2 linked regions of the Caldalkalibacillus thermarum genome follow. The protein of the gene in region 1 binds, or shares a complex with, the protein of each later gene. Links are inferred from orthologs where the notes say so. Each region holds a gene or a part of one and is shown in the gene's direction. Other genes may lie near its edges.

The links. The genes of interacting proteins can lie anywhere in the genome.
Region 2: the proteins of IEW48_RS01285 (region 1) and IEW48_RS10445 are in contact, whole or in part, in a crystal structure (PDB 6PRK), measured with the Bacillus subtilis proteins. The link is inferred for Caldalkalibacillus thermarum from one-to-one orthologs.

Annotation. Positions count from the first base shown.
Region 1 is NZ_BMKZ01000002.1:35,305-43,107, reverse strand. The notes cover bases 4,871-7,771. They hold IEW48_RS01285 (YlbF/YmcA family competence regulator), read left to right. Parts: upstream 4,871-6,054; coding sequence 6,055-6,489; downstream 6,490-7,771. Other genes in these bases: IEW48_RS01275 (putative amidoligase domain-containing protein), read left to right, coding at 7,337-7,771; IEW48_RS01280 (outer spore coat protein CotE), read left to right, coding at 6,644-7,210; miaB (tRNA (N6-isopentenyl adenosine(37)-C2)-methylthiotransferase MiaB), read left to right, coding at 4,871-6,051. In the rest of the region: ctaD (cytochrome c oxidase subunit I), read left to right, coding at 1-1,796; IEW48_RS01310 (cytochrome c oxidase subunit 3), read left to right, coding at 1,796-2,410; IEW48_RS01305 (cytochrome C oxidase subunit IV family protein), read left to right, coding at 2,415-2,756; IEW48_RS01300 (cytochrome c oxidase assembly protein), read left to right, coding at 2,920-3,828; IEW48_RS01295 (DUF420 domain-containing protein), read left to right, coding at 3,902-4,360; more of miaB, read left to right, coding at 4,522-4,870; more of IEW48_RS01275, read left to right, coding at 7,772-7,803. UniProt on the Bacillus subtilis protein: May work together with YlbF to regulate community development.
Region 2 is NZ_BMKZ01000024.1:23,141-27,556, forward strand. What follows is about bases 377-3,171. They hold IEW48_RS10445 (YlbF/YmcA family competence regulator), read left to right. Parts: upstream 377-1,448; coding sequence 1,449-1,895; downstream 1,896-3,171. Other genes in these bases: IEW48_RS10440 (hypothetical protein), read left to right, coding at 377-1,406; IEW48_RS10450 (M23 family metallopeptidase), read left to right, coding at 2,064-3,171. In the rest of the region: more of IEW48_RS10440, read left to right, coding at 1-376; more of IEW48_RS10450, read left to right, coding at 3,172-3,218; IEW48_RS10455 (PH domain-containing protein), read right to left, coding at 3,294-4,416. UniProt on the Bacillus subtilis protein: Regulates sporulation prior to stage II. Positively controls the competence regulator ComK at a post-transcriptional level. May modulate the translation, stability or activity of ComS. May work together with YmcA to regulate community development.

The DNA of each region.
Region 1 (7,803 bases):
AGATCGGTAAAATGTACTTCTCCGCAGGCTTTTTCTTCTTTTTACTTGGTGGAATTGAGGCTATCTTAATTCGTTTGCAACTCATGTACCCGGAAAATACGCTTGTTAGCGGTTCCACATTTAATGAACTGATTACTATGCATGGAACAACTATGATTTTCTTTGCGGCCATGCCCCTTCTGTTCGGTTTGATGAACGTCATTGTTCCGTTGCAGATTGGGGCCAGGGACGTTGCTTTCCCCTTTTTGAATGCTCTGGGTTTCTGGTTGTTTCTGTTTGGAGGCATTTTGTTGAACCTGAGCTGGTTTATGGGTGGCGCACCTGATGCCGGCTGGACAGCTTATGCACCATTGTCCACTCAATATAGTGGTTCTGGACTTGACTTTTATGTGCTTGGTTTGCAGATCTCTGGTGCGGGAACACTCATCAGCGGGATTAACTTTTTGGTGACCATCTTAAACATGCGGGCACCTGGCATGACTTTGATGCGCATGCCTATGTTTACTTGGACAACGTTTATTGCTTCTGCATTAATCGTGTTTGCTTTTCCACCGTTAACGGCCGGGTTGTTCCTGCTTATGTTCGAGAGAATATTTGACGCTCAGTTTTTCAACGTTGCCGGTGGAGGAAACGTCATCATTTGGCAGCATTTGTTCTGGATTTTCGGACACCCCGAAGTATACATCTTGGTATTGCCTGCATTCGGGATTATTTCTGAAGTGATCAGCACTTTCTCCAAGAAGCGTTTGTTTGGTTACACCTCCATGGTCTTTGCTACCATATTAATCGGTTTCATCGGTTTTATGGTTTGGGCTCACCATATGTTCACTGTTGGTATGGGTCCCGTAGCTAATGCTCTGTTTGCTGTGGCGACCATGGCCATTGCTGTGCCGACCGGGATTAAAATTTTCAACTGGCTGTTCACCATGTGGGGCGGCCGGATTCAGATGACAACGGCCATGCTGTTCTGTCTCGGTTTTCTGCCCACCTTTGTGATGGGTGGTGTCACCGGTGTTATGCTGGCTGCAGCTCCTGCTAACTATCAATACCATGACTCCTATTTTGTGGTGGCACATTTCCATTACACGATCATTGGTGGCGTTGTGTTAGGATTGTTTGCCGGTATCTATTACTGGTGGCCCAAAATGTTTAATAAGAAGTTAAACGAAACCCTGGGTAAATGGATGTTCTGGTTGTTCCTGATTGGCTTCCATCTGACTTTCTTTATTCAACATTTCCTGGGATTACAGGGCATGCCTAGACGCGTATTTACCTATCTTGAAGGTTTGGGTTTGGAAACCGGTAACTTTATCAGTACCGTGGGTGCCCTTTTAATGGGAGTGGCAACCATCCTGTTTGTGATCAATGTAATTTATACCCATTTGCGGGCTGACTTGGCTGAAGCTGATCCTTGGGATGGACGTACATTGGAGTGGGCAACCAAAACACCGATTCCGGAATATAATTTTGCCCAAACCCCTAAAGTGCGTGGATTGGACCCGCTGTTTGTGGAGAAAACTAAAGGTAACGGCAAAATTATTCCTGCTGAGCCTTTAGGTCCTATTCATATGCCTAATCCATCCATTTTACCGTTTATTATGGCTTTTGCGCTGTTCATCGCCGGATTCGGTTTCTGCTTGCATTCTTTCTATGAATCCAATGTGATTCCGTTTACCATTGCCGGTGTTGGCATTGCCGGAACGCTGCTGTGCATGTTCTTGCGCTCTGTCATTGAAGACCACGGTCATCATATCGAACCGCATGATGAGGGTATGGATAAGGGGGTTGGGGCATAATGCAGGTGAACCAGACTAACAGTCTTCCTGCCCATCCTGAAAAAGCCACGTTGGAAGGTAAAAACAAAATTCTTGGCTTCTGGTTCTTTATCGGAAGTGACGTTGTCTTATTTGCTTCCCTGTTTGGGACCTACTTGGGCCTGAAAGGGTCAACGCAAGGTGGCCCTGGGCCCCAGGATCTGTTTCATTTAGAATACGTAGCGCTGATGACATTTATTCTGTTGCTCAGCAGCATGACCAGTGTTTTGGGAATCAAAGCAATGCAGCGCAATGACTTTGCCAGAATGCAGTTGTGGTTCTGGATCACCATTTTGTTGGGTTTGGCATTTCTTGGATTGGAGATTTATGAGTTTTATCAGTTTGTCGTTCATGAGGGACTTGGGTATACGACAAGTGCTTTTGCTTCTGCTTTCTACACCCTTCTTGGCTTCCACGGGGCTCACGTGACCTTTGGTGTGCTGTGGTTTGCAACCCTGTTGATCCGCTCCCGCACACAAGGTATTAATACCTACACGGCACCTAAATTTTATGTGGCTAGCCTGTATTGGCACTTTGTAGACGTAGTGTGGGTGTTCGTCTTTACCCTGGTTTACCTCATGGGAAAGGTGGGTTAAGCTGATGGCCAATGTGAATCATACCTCACACGGGCGGCATACAGTTGACGAAACCATTAGAGACAAGCAGGCTGAAAAGAAAGAGAACATGCAGCTCTATGTGTCATTCGCCTTAATGATCGTGTTAACGGCGATGGCCTTTGTTGCAGTGGCCAGTGAGCAAATTCCGGCCGGTTTTGCGGTTCCCTTCATTCTGTTGCTGGCATGTATACAGTTTATTTTGCAACTGTTCATTTTCATGCACTTGAATGAGAAAGGCAGCGAATATCCCATTCTATTTATGTTCAGCGGTGTTTTTGTGGCTATCCTGACCATTGCCGCTTTGATGTTATTGATTTGGTGGTAAAACATATATCTGATGATCATTCAACCCCTGGCATGTACTTTGACAATTCCTTGTCATTGCTTGCAAAGGACATGCAGGGGTTTTAAAATATGGTTGAACCCATAAATGATTAATTGGTTGTTTAATCGGCTTTTGTGCAGGCTGGAGAAAGGAGATCTCGGCCATGACATTGCGTGATGCGCTGAACAATTACAGCTTTTTTGAGCTGTGGCGTCCAGATATATTGGCTGTACTGCTTGTTGTTGGGATGCTCTATCTGCTTTTGACAGATCGGCTGCGAGAACAATTGCCCTTTGCAACCGCTCCCGTGTCCCGGGGGAAAAAAGCGGCTTTTCTGTCAGCACTGCTGATATTGTATCTTGTCCACGGCACACCGATTCATGTGCTGGGATACTATTATTTGTTTAGTGCCCATATGCTGCAGATGGCTGTCAGTTACATGGTGGCGGCACCGCTATTGATTATTGGTATCCCACAATGGGGATGGAATGCTTTGTTAAGTGTACGGACTGTGAAAAGCGTGTTTGCCTTTATGACTCATCCTTTTGTAGCCGTGATAAACTTTAATGCCTTTTTGTCTTTTTACCATGTACCCATTGTGTTTGACACAGTGATGCAATACCACTGGCTGCATGCCGTTTATCATTCTTTTCTCTTTGTGGCAGCCTGTTTCATGTGGTGGCCCATTATCAGCCCATTGTCTGGTGAACGGCAATCGACCTTTTTGCGCAAATTTGGCTACATTATTACAGGAAGCGTTTTGATCACGCCTGTATGTGCACTGGTTATATTTGCCCAAAAGATCCTGTATACCACCTATATCGACGCACCCCAAATATTTGCTACACTCTCTCTTTTGGATGACCAGCAATTGGGGGGCGTGATCATGAAGCTGGTCCAGGAAGCTGCGTTCGCAACAGCCTTAATTATCATCTATTTCCAGTGGGCGCAAAAGGAGCGTAGCAGACGAGAAATTGATCCCGTTGAAGAAAAAGATTTAGGCTATGTAACCAGTCATTCTCAGTCCAATCATGTTGTGATCAAACAGCCTTCTACCCAACGGAGCAACTAAAACTTTATTTTGTCAGTATTTGTCAGTGTCAGAAGAGCTTAAGGATACTGGTAGTTGAAGGAGAAGGGATTCCATGGCATACATTTTACCCCTGATAAGCACTTTATGTATAGTGATCAGTGCCATTCTGGTCGCGATAGGCTGGGTTGTGATCCGGCGTGGGGATACGAAGCGTCATATTCAGGTGATGGCATTTGCTTCAATCTTTGCTGTGATATTTTTTGTTATTTATATGTCCAGAACCATTTTTATAGGCAATACCGCTTTTGGCGGCCCAGACCATGTCGCGCCATATTATCATCTTTTTTTGCTTTTCCATATTGTTCTGGCCACATTAGCCGCTGTATTGGGCCTGTTAACACTTTACTATGGTTTTAAGAAACAATATAACCAGCATAAACGGATTGGACCCTTAACCTCGGTGATCTGGTTTTTAACAGCTGTGACCGGCGTTACTGTTTATCTCTTACTTTATGTGATTTATCCACCCGGTGAAACAACCAATATGTTGCGGGCCATTATCGGCGGATGAGGGAGACTGGCAGACAGTCTCCTTTTGTTATCTGTTGTGTTTTCTCGTTTGCTATATGATGCTAAATTAACCAAACTGTTCGTTTGCCCATCATTTTAAATTTCGTTATAATGTATATGTTATAGAAAACAAATGCATCCTTGTTGTAGGAGTTGATATAGATGGCAAAAGACTACAGCAAATACTTTGATTCCTTTAAAGTCATTTCCGAAGAGAATAACCGTAAACGGATACGCATAAAAGGACGCCAAGTGACCATTTATTCTGAGCCGGACTTTAAAGAAGGACGCCGGCGCGGCAAAGAAGATATTAAGGTGTTTCAAGCAGAGATACCTGAAGAGATGCTTGATATCGGCAAGGGTAAAAAGTACTTGCTGGTTACTTATGGGTGTCAAATGAATGTACATGACAGTGAGCACATTGCCGGTTTGCTGGAAAGCATGGGCTATACGCCAACAGAAGATGAAACAGAGGCGGATGTAATTCTTTATAACACCTGTGCCATCCGTGAAAATGCAGAAGACAAAGTGTTTGGTGAGCTTGGCCGGCTTAAACGTTTAAAAACAGAAAAACCAGAGCTGATCTTGGGCGTATGTGGCTGCATGTCCCAAGAGGAGGCGGTGGTGAATAAGATACTGCGCAGCTATCATCATGTCGATCTGATTTTCGGCACGCATAACATCCACCGGTTGCCGGTTCTTTTGCGTGATGCCATCCTTTCCAAAGAAATGGTCATCGAAGTGTGGTCCAAAGAGGGAGATATCATTGAGAATCTTCCTCAGAAAAGAGAAGGGGGCATCAAAGCCTGGGTCAATATCATGTACGGCTGTGACAAGTTTTGCACCTACTGTATCGTGCCATTTACCCGAGGGAAAGAACGCAGCCGCCGTCCAGAAGATGTGCTGGCTGAAGTGCGTGAACTGGCCCGACAAGGCTATAAGGAAATTACGGTCCTAGGACAAAATGTGAACGCATATGGCAAAGATTTTACAGACCGCCGCTACCGTTTGGCCAATCTGTTTGATGACATCCGCAAAATTGATATTCCCCGGGTCCGGTTTACAACAAGCCATCCGTGGGATTTTGATGATGAACTGATTGAAGTGCTAGCCAAAGGCGGCAACCTGGTTGAGCATATTCACCTTCCTGTTCAATCAGGAAACAATGAGATTCTCAAACTCATGGGGCGGAAATATACACGGGAAGAATATTTAGAGCTTGTCCGTAAAATCAGGGCAGCCATTCCAAATGTTTCTCTGACCACAGACATTATTGTCGGTTTCCCCAACGAGACAGAGGAGCAGTTTGAGGACACTCTCTCCCTGGTTAAAGAGGTAAAATTTGATTCGGCGTTTACCTTTATCTATTCTCCGCGCCATGGCACTCCGGCTGCTCAAATGGAGGACAATGTACCAGAAGATGTGAAAAAAGAGAGGCTGTACCGCCTGAATGCCCTGCAAAATGAAATCAGCCGCCGTAAGAATGAAGCCTTAAGAGGACAGGTTGTTGAAGTGTTGGTTGAAGGGGAAAGCAAAAATAACCCAGATGTCCTGGCCGGCCGGACACGAACCAACAAACTGGTCAACTTTAAAGGTTCTAAAGATGCAATTGGCAAGCTTGTTCATGTAAAAATCACTGAACCTCAAACATGGACATTAAAAGGAGAACAGGTTCAGCCAGTGGAGGTATGATTTATGTCAAAGTCTGAAATTGTGACCCGGAAAGAAATTATTGAGCAAGCGGAAAAATTGGCCGTTCTCATTGCCCAGTCTGCAGAAGTGGATTTCTTTAAACGGGCCGAGCAACAGATTAAAAAAAATGAAAAAGTGCAACGTTTGATTGCCGAGATCAAGCGCTTGCAAAAGCATGCTGTTCACTATGAACATTACAAAAAAAGTAAGGCTTTGGAAGAAACAGAAGCCAAATTGGAACAACTTCACCAAGAGTTGGATCAGATTCCCATTGTCCAAGAGTTTAAACAATCCCAGAGAGATGTCAATGATTTGTTACAGATGGTGACCAATATCATTTCTAATACGGTTACCGATAAAATTATTGAATCAACAGGTGGCAATGTGCTCACAGGAGAGACCGGAGGAGGGTCTAACTTCTCTTGCCCCATTCGATAATCCCTGCTCTGTTAAACTGACACAAAGGCCTCCTTTGTCGCGTTCTTGATACAGGCACTGGATTTCATTGAAGAAATTCAGTGCCTTTTTTGCACCATAGACGATTGTCATGCATACAATTAACTGAACGCGATGTATGGAGGAGGTAGCGTTAATGTCTCAAACAGAAAGAGATATTCAATGTCGTGAAATTGTTACCAAAGCAGTTTGTGGTAGGGGTCGTAAATTTACTCAAGCTACTCACACCATCACTCCAGCTCATGCACCCACCAACATCTTGGGCTGTTGGATTATTAATCATACCTATACAGCTTCCAATGGGGGAGACATAGTTGAAGTAAGTGGTTCTTACGACATCAACATTTGGTACTCATACAACAAAAACACACAAACACAAGTGGCAACTGAAACAGTCAGCTATGTTGATCAAGTTCCGCTCACCATGATGGATAAAAACTATCTGGATGGCGAATTAGAGGTTGATGCCAGGGCGACTCAACAACCAACAGCGTGTGAGGCGACAATTGCAAACACTGGAGATGCTGTCCTTGTTCAAGTGGAACGCGAGTTTTTGGTTGAGGTGATCGGTGAGACTAAGGTGTGTGTCGTGGTTTGCCCAGGTGGTTGTGAAGGATTGGATGATGACAAGGAATTTTCCTTTGAGGATGATCAAGAGTTCGAAGAATTGGATCCTGACATTGTGATTGATGAATTGGATTAACTTAATATTTATTATGTAAAGTGGAGGGTTCATCCTCCATTTTTCTTTGCTCACTCTTTTAGTGGCGTCGCATATCTTGATACGTAGGAGGGTTGATCGACTCTAAGCAGAGGAGCTCGTATTCATATGACCGTCAAATTGGAAGAGCTGGACTTTCCCTATGTCATCGCGGATCCTGATCAGGTTGACCGATACCCACCAGGAAAAATTGAACTTCGCTTATATGTGCCTCCTCCTACTGAAACGGAAAAGCAACTTGAACAAAACTTGCTGCAGTCAGGCGGAATTGCGGTTGTTAGAGATAAAGATCCAAGACCGAAAAAAATATTGCGCTTTGCCATTTGCCAATTGGAGTGTTTTGCTCTTTGGCAAGCAGACCAAAGCGGAGAAGAAAACAGCCCCCTGTTAAAAACCCGGCCTGGCCGGAGAAGTTCTTTTCGTGCTTTGCCGCTTCAAACCTCTACACGGGATGTCAGAAAATCTCGGCAATTGGCTATACGTGCTTTATATTCATTAGGCTATGATTTAGGATTGGTTGATGTGGGGGTGTTTTCCGTCAAACCCCGGTACCGTGTGTGGCGTATGAGCAACCG
Region 2 (4,416 bases), on another replicon or contig:
CCAAACGTAAAAGTATTCATAAGCGTTTTTTGCGCATGTGTGAGGAAAAATTGACCAACCGGAAGGTGAATTTGGAAGGTTGCCCATTGGCCGTTACTGACCGGGAAACGTATAGTAAACAGATGGCTCTGTTGCTAGATTTCATGACAAGGCAGCAGCTCATTCGCTGGTATAAACATAGCCTTGTTCTAGATTTGGATCAAGTGGATCAATGGATGGGGAACTCCCGGCAGGAGATGAGTATTCGTTTTTTAGACTATTGGTTTAGCCATTATGTGCCCTCGGCAACCTGGTTACAGCGTTATTTAGCTGATATGAAGCACCTGCTCCGAACCAGGGCAGATTCGCCGGCTGCCACCGGTACGACGGCTGGTATTCAGGGGTCGGACTGGGTCTATCTTTTATCTCCTGTTGAAGCTTGGGAAGATAACTATGCTTTACCTCCCGCCCAAGACATTATTGCCCGCTTGGAGCAAGAAATTATCTTACCGCTTATGGGACTGGGGCTGGTTGAATATGCTGAAACCCCTCAAGGCGCAAAGGTGTGGCGTTATCGTTGGGAGCATGAGCAGTGTTGTCCGTGGTGGGTTCAGCCTCACCTGGAAGTACTCGTTCCCCAGGTGATTCCTTTTCGTGATCTGTGGCGTCTGACACAGTATTTGGCCCTTGATGCGTGGCAAGATATGCTGGTTTTGCGCCTGGATCAGGCTTATGTTCAGAGCATGGCCTCTGGAGGACACGCTTTGGAAAAGTGGTTTATCTGGTTAGAACAGAACAGCAGTATCCCCGTGCCTGAGACATTTAAAGAACAGCTTAAGCTGTGGCTGAAGCAGCCCAATCAGGTTAAACTGCAGGAGATGGTGGTGCTGGAAGTGAATCAGGAAGAATTGGCCCAGGCCATTCTCGAGATGCCTGAGTTACAGCCCTTTGAATTGCGTGCCGCCACACCACGCCTGTTGCTTGCCGAAAAAGGAAGGGTGGATGAGATCGCCCATGTTCTGCACAAAAAAGGCATTCACCTCAGTACCGAAAAGAATGATGACACGCCATGGCCTCTCATACCGTTTGATCACGAACTCATTGCTTTCCCCCGGGACAAAAACAGGCAGTTGAAAGTGGAAAATGTTTTTCCTGATTGGACTGAGGCCATTCCGGCCTGGAAACAGCTTCCCGAAACATGGAAAAAACATTTTACTTCTTATCATGCCAAAACGAAGCGGGATATGGTTCAACAGGCTGTCACTCACCAGTTAAGGCTGAAAATAGAGGACGACCGGGGGAGCGTGGCCACCATTGAGGCTGTCGATTTCGGCATGGAGCATGGGGAATGGGTGGTCAGTGACCAGGAGGGCAAAACTTACAAGTTAAACCAGCTGAACCGCCTCCAACTGTTGTTTCCCGTTTAAGTCAAAACGTGTTACAATTGGATAACGGAGGTGTTGGTCCTCATGATAGCCTCACTTGACTTGGCGGAGATCCTGGAGGAGACCGACCGCCTGGCGCAACTCATTCTCCGCTCCGAAGAAGTGAAGCAGTACCGTTTATGCAAACAGCGCTTAAAGCAGGATAAAGAGGCCCAAAAGTTAATCAAGCGTTTTGTTCAAAAGAAGGAACAATTTGAAGAGGTAGAGCGTTTTGGACGCTATCATCCCGATTATGACCGCATTAAACAAGAAATGCGCCAATTAAAGCGTGAACTGGACTTAAATGAAAGTGTGGCCAACTTTAAAAAGGCGGAACGAACGCTTGAGGCCATTTTGATAGAAATCAGCGAAAAAATTGCCTATGCCGTTTCAGATAGCATTAAAGTGCCCACTGGCAATCCATTCTTTGACCAGATTGGTTGCGGTGGTGGGGGATGCAGCGGCGGATGTGGCAGTTGCGGTAATCATTAATGACAACCACTCCAGTTTGGGGTGGTTGTTTGTTGATTCACCGGGAGCCAGCTTTGCCCAAAAAATAAGCTAATTGGAACAGAAGTTGTTTTGTTTTTGGGGCTTCATCCTTTATAATAGGAACTAGTCCGATAAAAGCATTAGTTTTAACAAAAGGATGGAGTGCCCTTGATTACGTTACAGAGACGTAGATGGATCGCCATATTTACAGTCATGATTCTTATTCTGGCCGGGTGTGCGCTTTCTCCTGACTCAGACAAGCAGACAGTTAAGCAGAATGAACGTAAACAGCAGGAAAAACAGGTAGAACATCAAAGAGGCGAATGGTTGACGCTGGACGCTGAACACCGTGAAGGGCAGTGGTGGATATCGGCCCGCCAGCTGGCTAAGGTCACCGAGGGTTCGGTTGAAGTGGATGAGATTAACGGAACAGCGGAGCTGGACATTCTCGGTGTCCCCTTTTTCCTGATCAAAGAAGTGTCTGTTGTGGAGAGAAATGGGGTGTATTTGCCTTATGAATTGGAGCCCCTGTTTACAGAAAATGATGTGCTCCTTCCGCTGGCTTTTCTCGAAAATGCCCTGGAGGCAGAATATGAGCTTGTAGAAACAGAACAAAAGGTGCGGTTATCGCTCGATCATGAGGCCGTTGCTGTTTTCAGTCAGCATGGTCAGACCACCTTTAACCTTCAGGAACTATCGGCCGATGATTTGATCGACTACCTGTCCTTTTTGTCTAATCCTATCCCCGGGGCCAAAATCAGCACGCGGGACTCTCATCTTCCCGGCGCCCCCCGTTCATACCGCAATGGTTACCATGAAGGGATTGACTGGTACGGGGGAGCCACGGGGATTGAGATTGGTTTGGATACGCCTGTCTTGTCAGTGGCCGATGGCGTAGTGGTACGGGCCGACCATGATTATGTGGAAATGGATCTGGAGGAACGGGAAGGCTATTTGTCCTGGTCAGCCCAACTGAGCGACACCCCCAACTATCTATTGGACAAACTAAGAGGACGCTCCGTCTGGGTGCAATATGATCACGGGGTGATGATCCGCTATGCCCATTTGTCCGCCGTTGAGGAGGGGATTGAAGTAGGCAAGGAAGTTAAGCGGGGCGATGTGCTGGGCTATGTGGGTAACTCGGGTACCAGCTTTGCCGTCAAAGGGGATGAATATGGAGGGCTCCATCTGCATGCTGATTTGCTCATTTACGGCGAGTTGTTCTGGAAGTACTTGGATGATTTAGATGAGGTGCGTTATGTTTTAGAACATATTTTTCAAGATGAGCCCAAACTGATACCGGATGCTGGTGATTACAAATAAACAGCCTTCTGTAGTTCAGAGGGCTGTTTATTGTTTTTTTGCAAGGAATGAGTTGTACAGAAAACGCAATGACGTTTAGTGATTCCCAGATGGCACTCTTTTTGGCTGGCACCAGTCCAGCAGTGCTTCTCCATCTCGTGCATCCACATCTCTGACCAAGAAAAATGTTCCTCCAAAACCGGATAGAACACGCACACCGATCGAAGCGAGCTTTCTCCGCCGCTGGAAAAAAGAGCGGTTCACATGGGCTGACTGAACACATCGTTTAGGGATCAATATCGTGGCCTTAGATAAGAGACGGTATCGTAGCACTAGCAGTGGTCCCGATGTTCTCCATCCAGCATCTTTATATTGCCAGTAAGCGAGAAGAGAAGCTAACCCCAAGATGAGAAAAGCAACCAACCCGTATGGCAGCCAAATGACAGCCGGGATCACCACCAAAATAACAGGCAGACACAAGCGCAATTCATAGCAGAATAATGCCCGGTTCGGCACAGAATGGATGCCAAGCTGGCCAGGCCAATGGGTGTCCAGCCCCCAGTCTTGGGGTGCAACCGCCTGTAAAAAAGACTCGAGATCACGGCGGGGGATTAAGGGATGTAGTATCCGTGATCCCCCATACTCTTGGCCGTATCCGGCACATTCAATATACACTGTTGTCAGGCCAAACATCTGGCGCAAGGGATTTTCCGCTATCCTGATGGCCTGAATCCTTCTGAGAGGGATTGTAAATTCCCGTTTTTCTAACAATCCATAAGAAACATACACATCTGAATCTCTGCGGACCAGTGTAAAGTTGGCATACTTTACTGCGGTCGCCACTATGGCTGCCAGCCAGGACATCAACGCGATCAGCGGAACCAGATACAAGATGAGTGTGAGGTTGGATTGTACAAAGTTGGTCAACAGTTCAAACAAGTTAAGTGAAGGAAAGAGTTGATCCACTTGAGAGAGAACAGCCACCAAAATAGAACATAGTATCCCGAAACTCCCCGAGGTAGACGCAGCCACCAGTAAATCCCTGACCGACAATTGAAAGCAGACGCCAGCTGTTGGTCTGGAAAGGGCTAATTCGTTGATATCCCTATGTCCCGCTTTCGTCTCAGTTTTGTCAGGGGATAACAGCTCTTGCAGCTGTTTAGCCTCCGTCAATTTAACAGCAGCTAAGGACACTTCTGCCTGTTCACTGCTGGTGGCC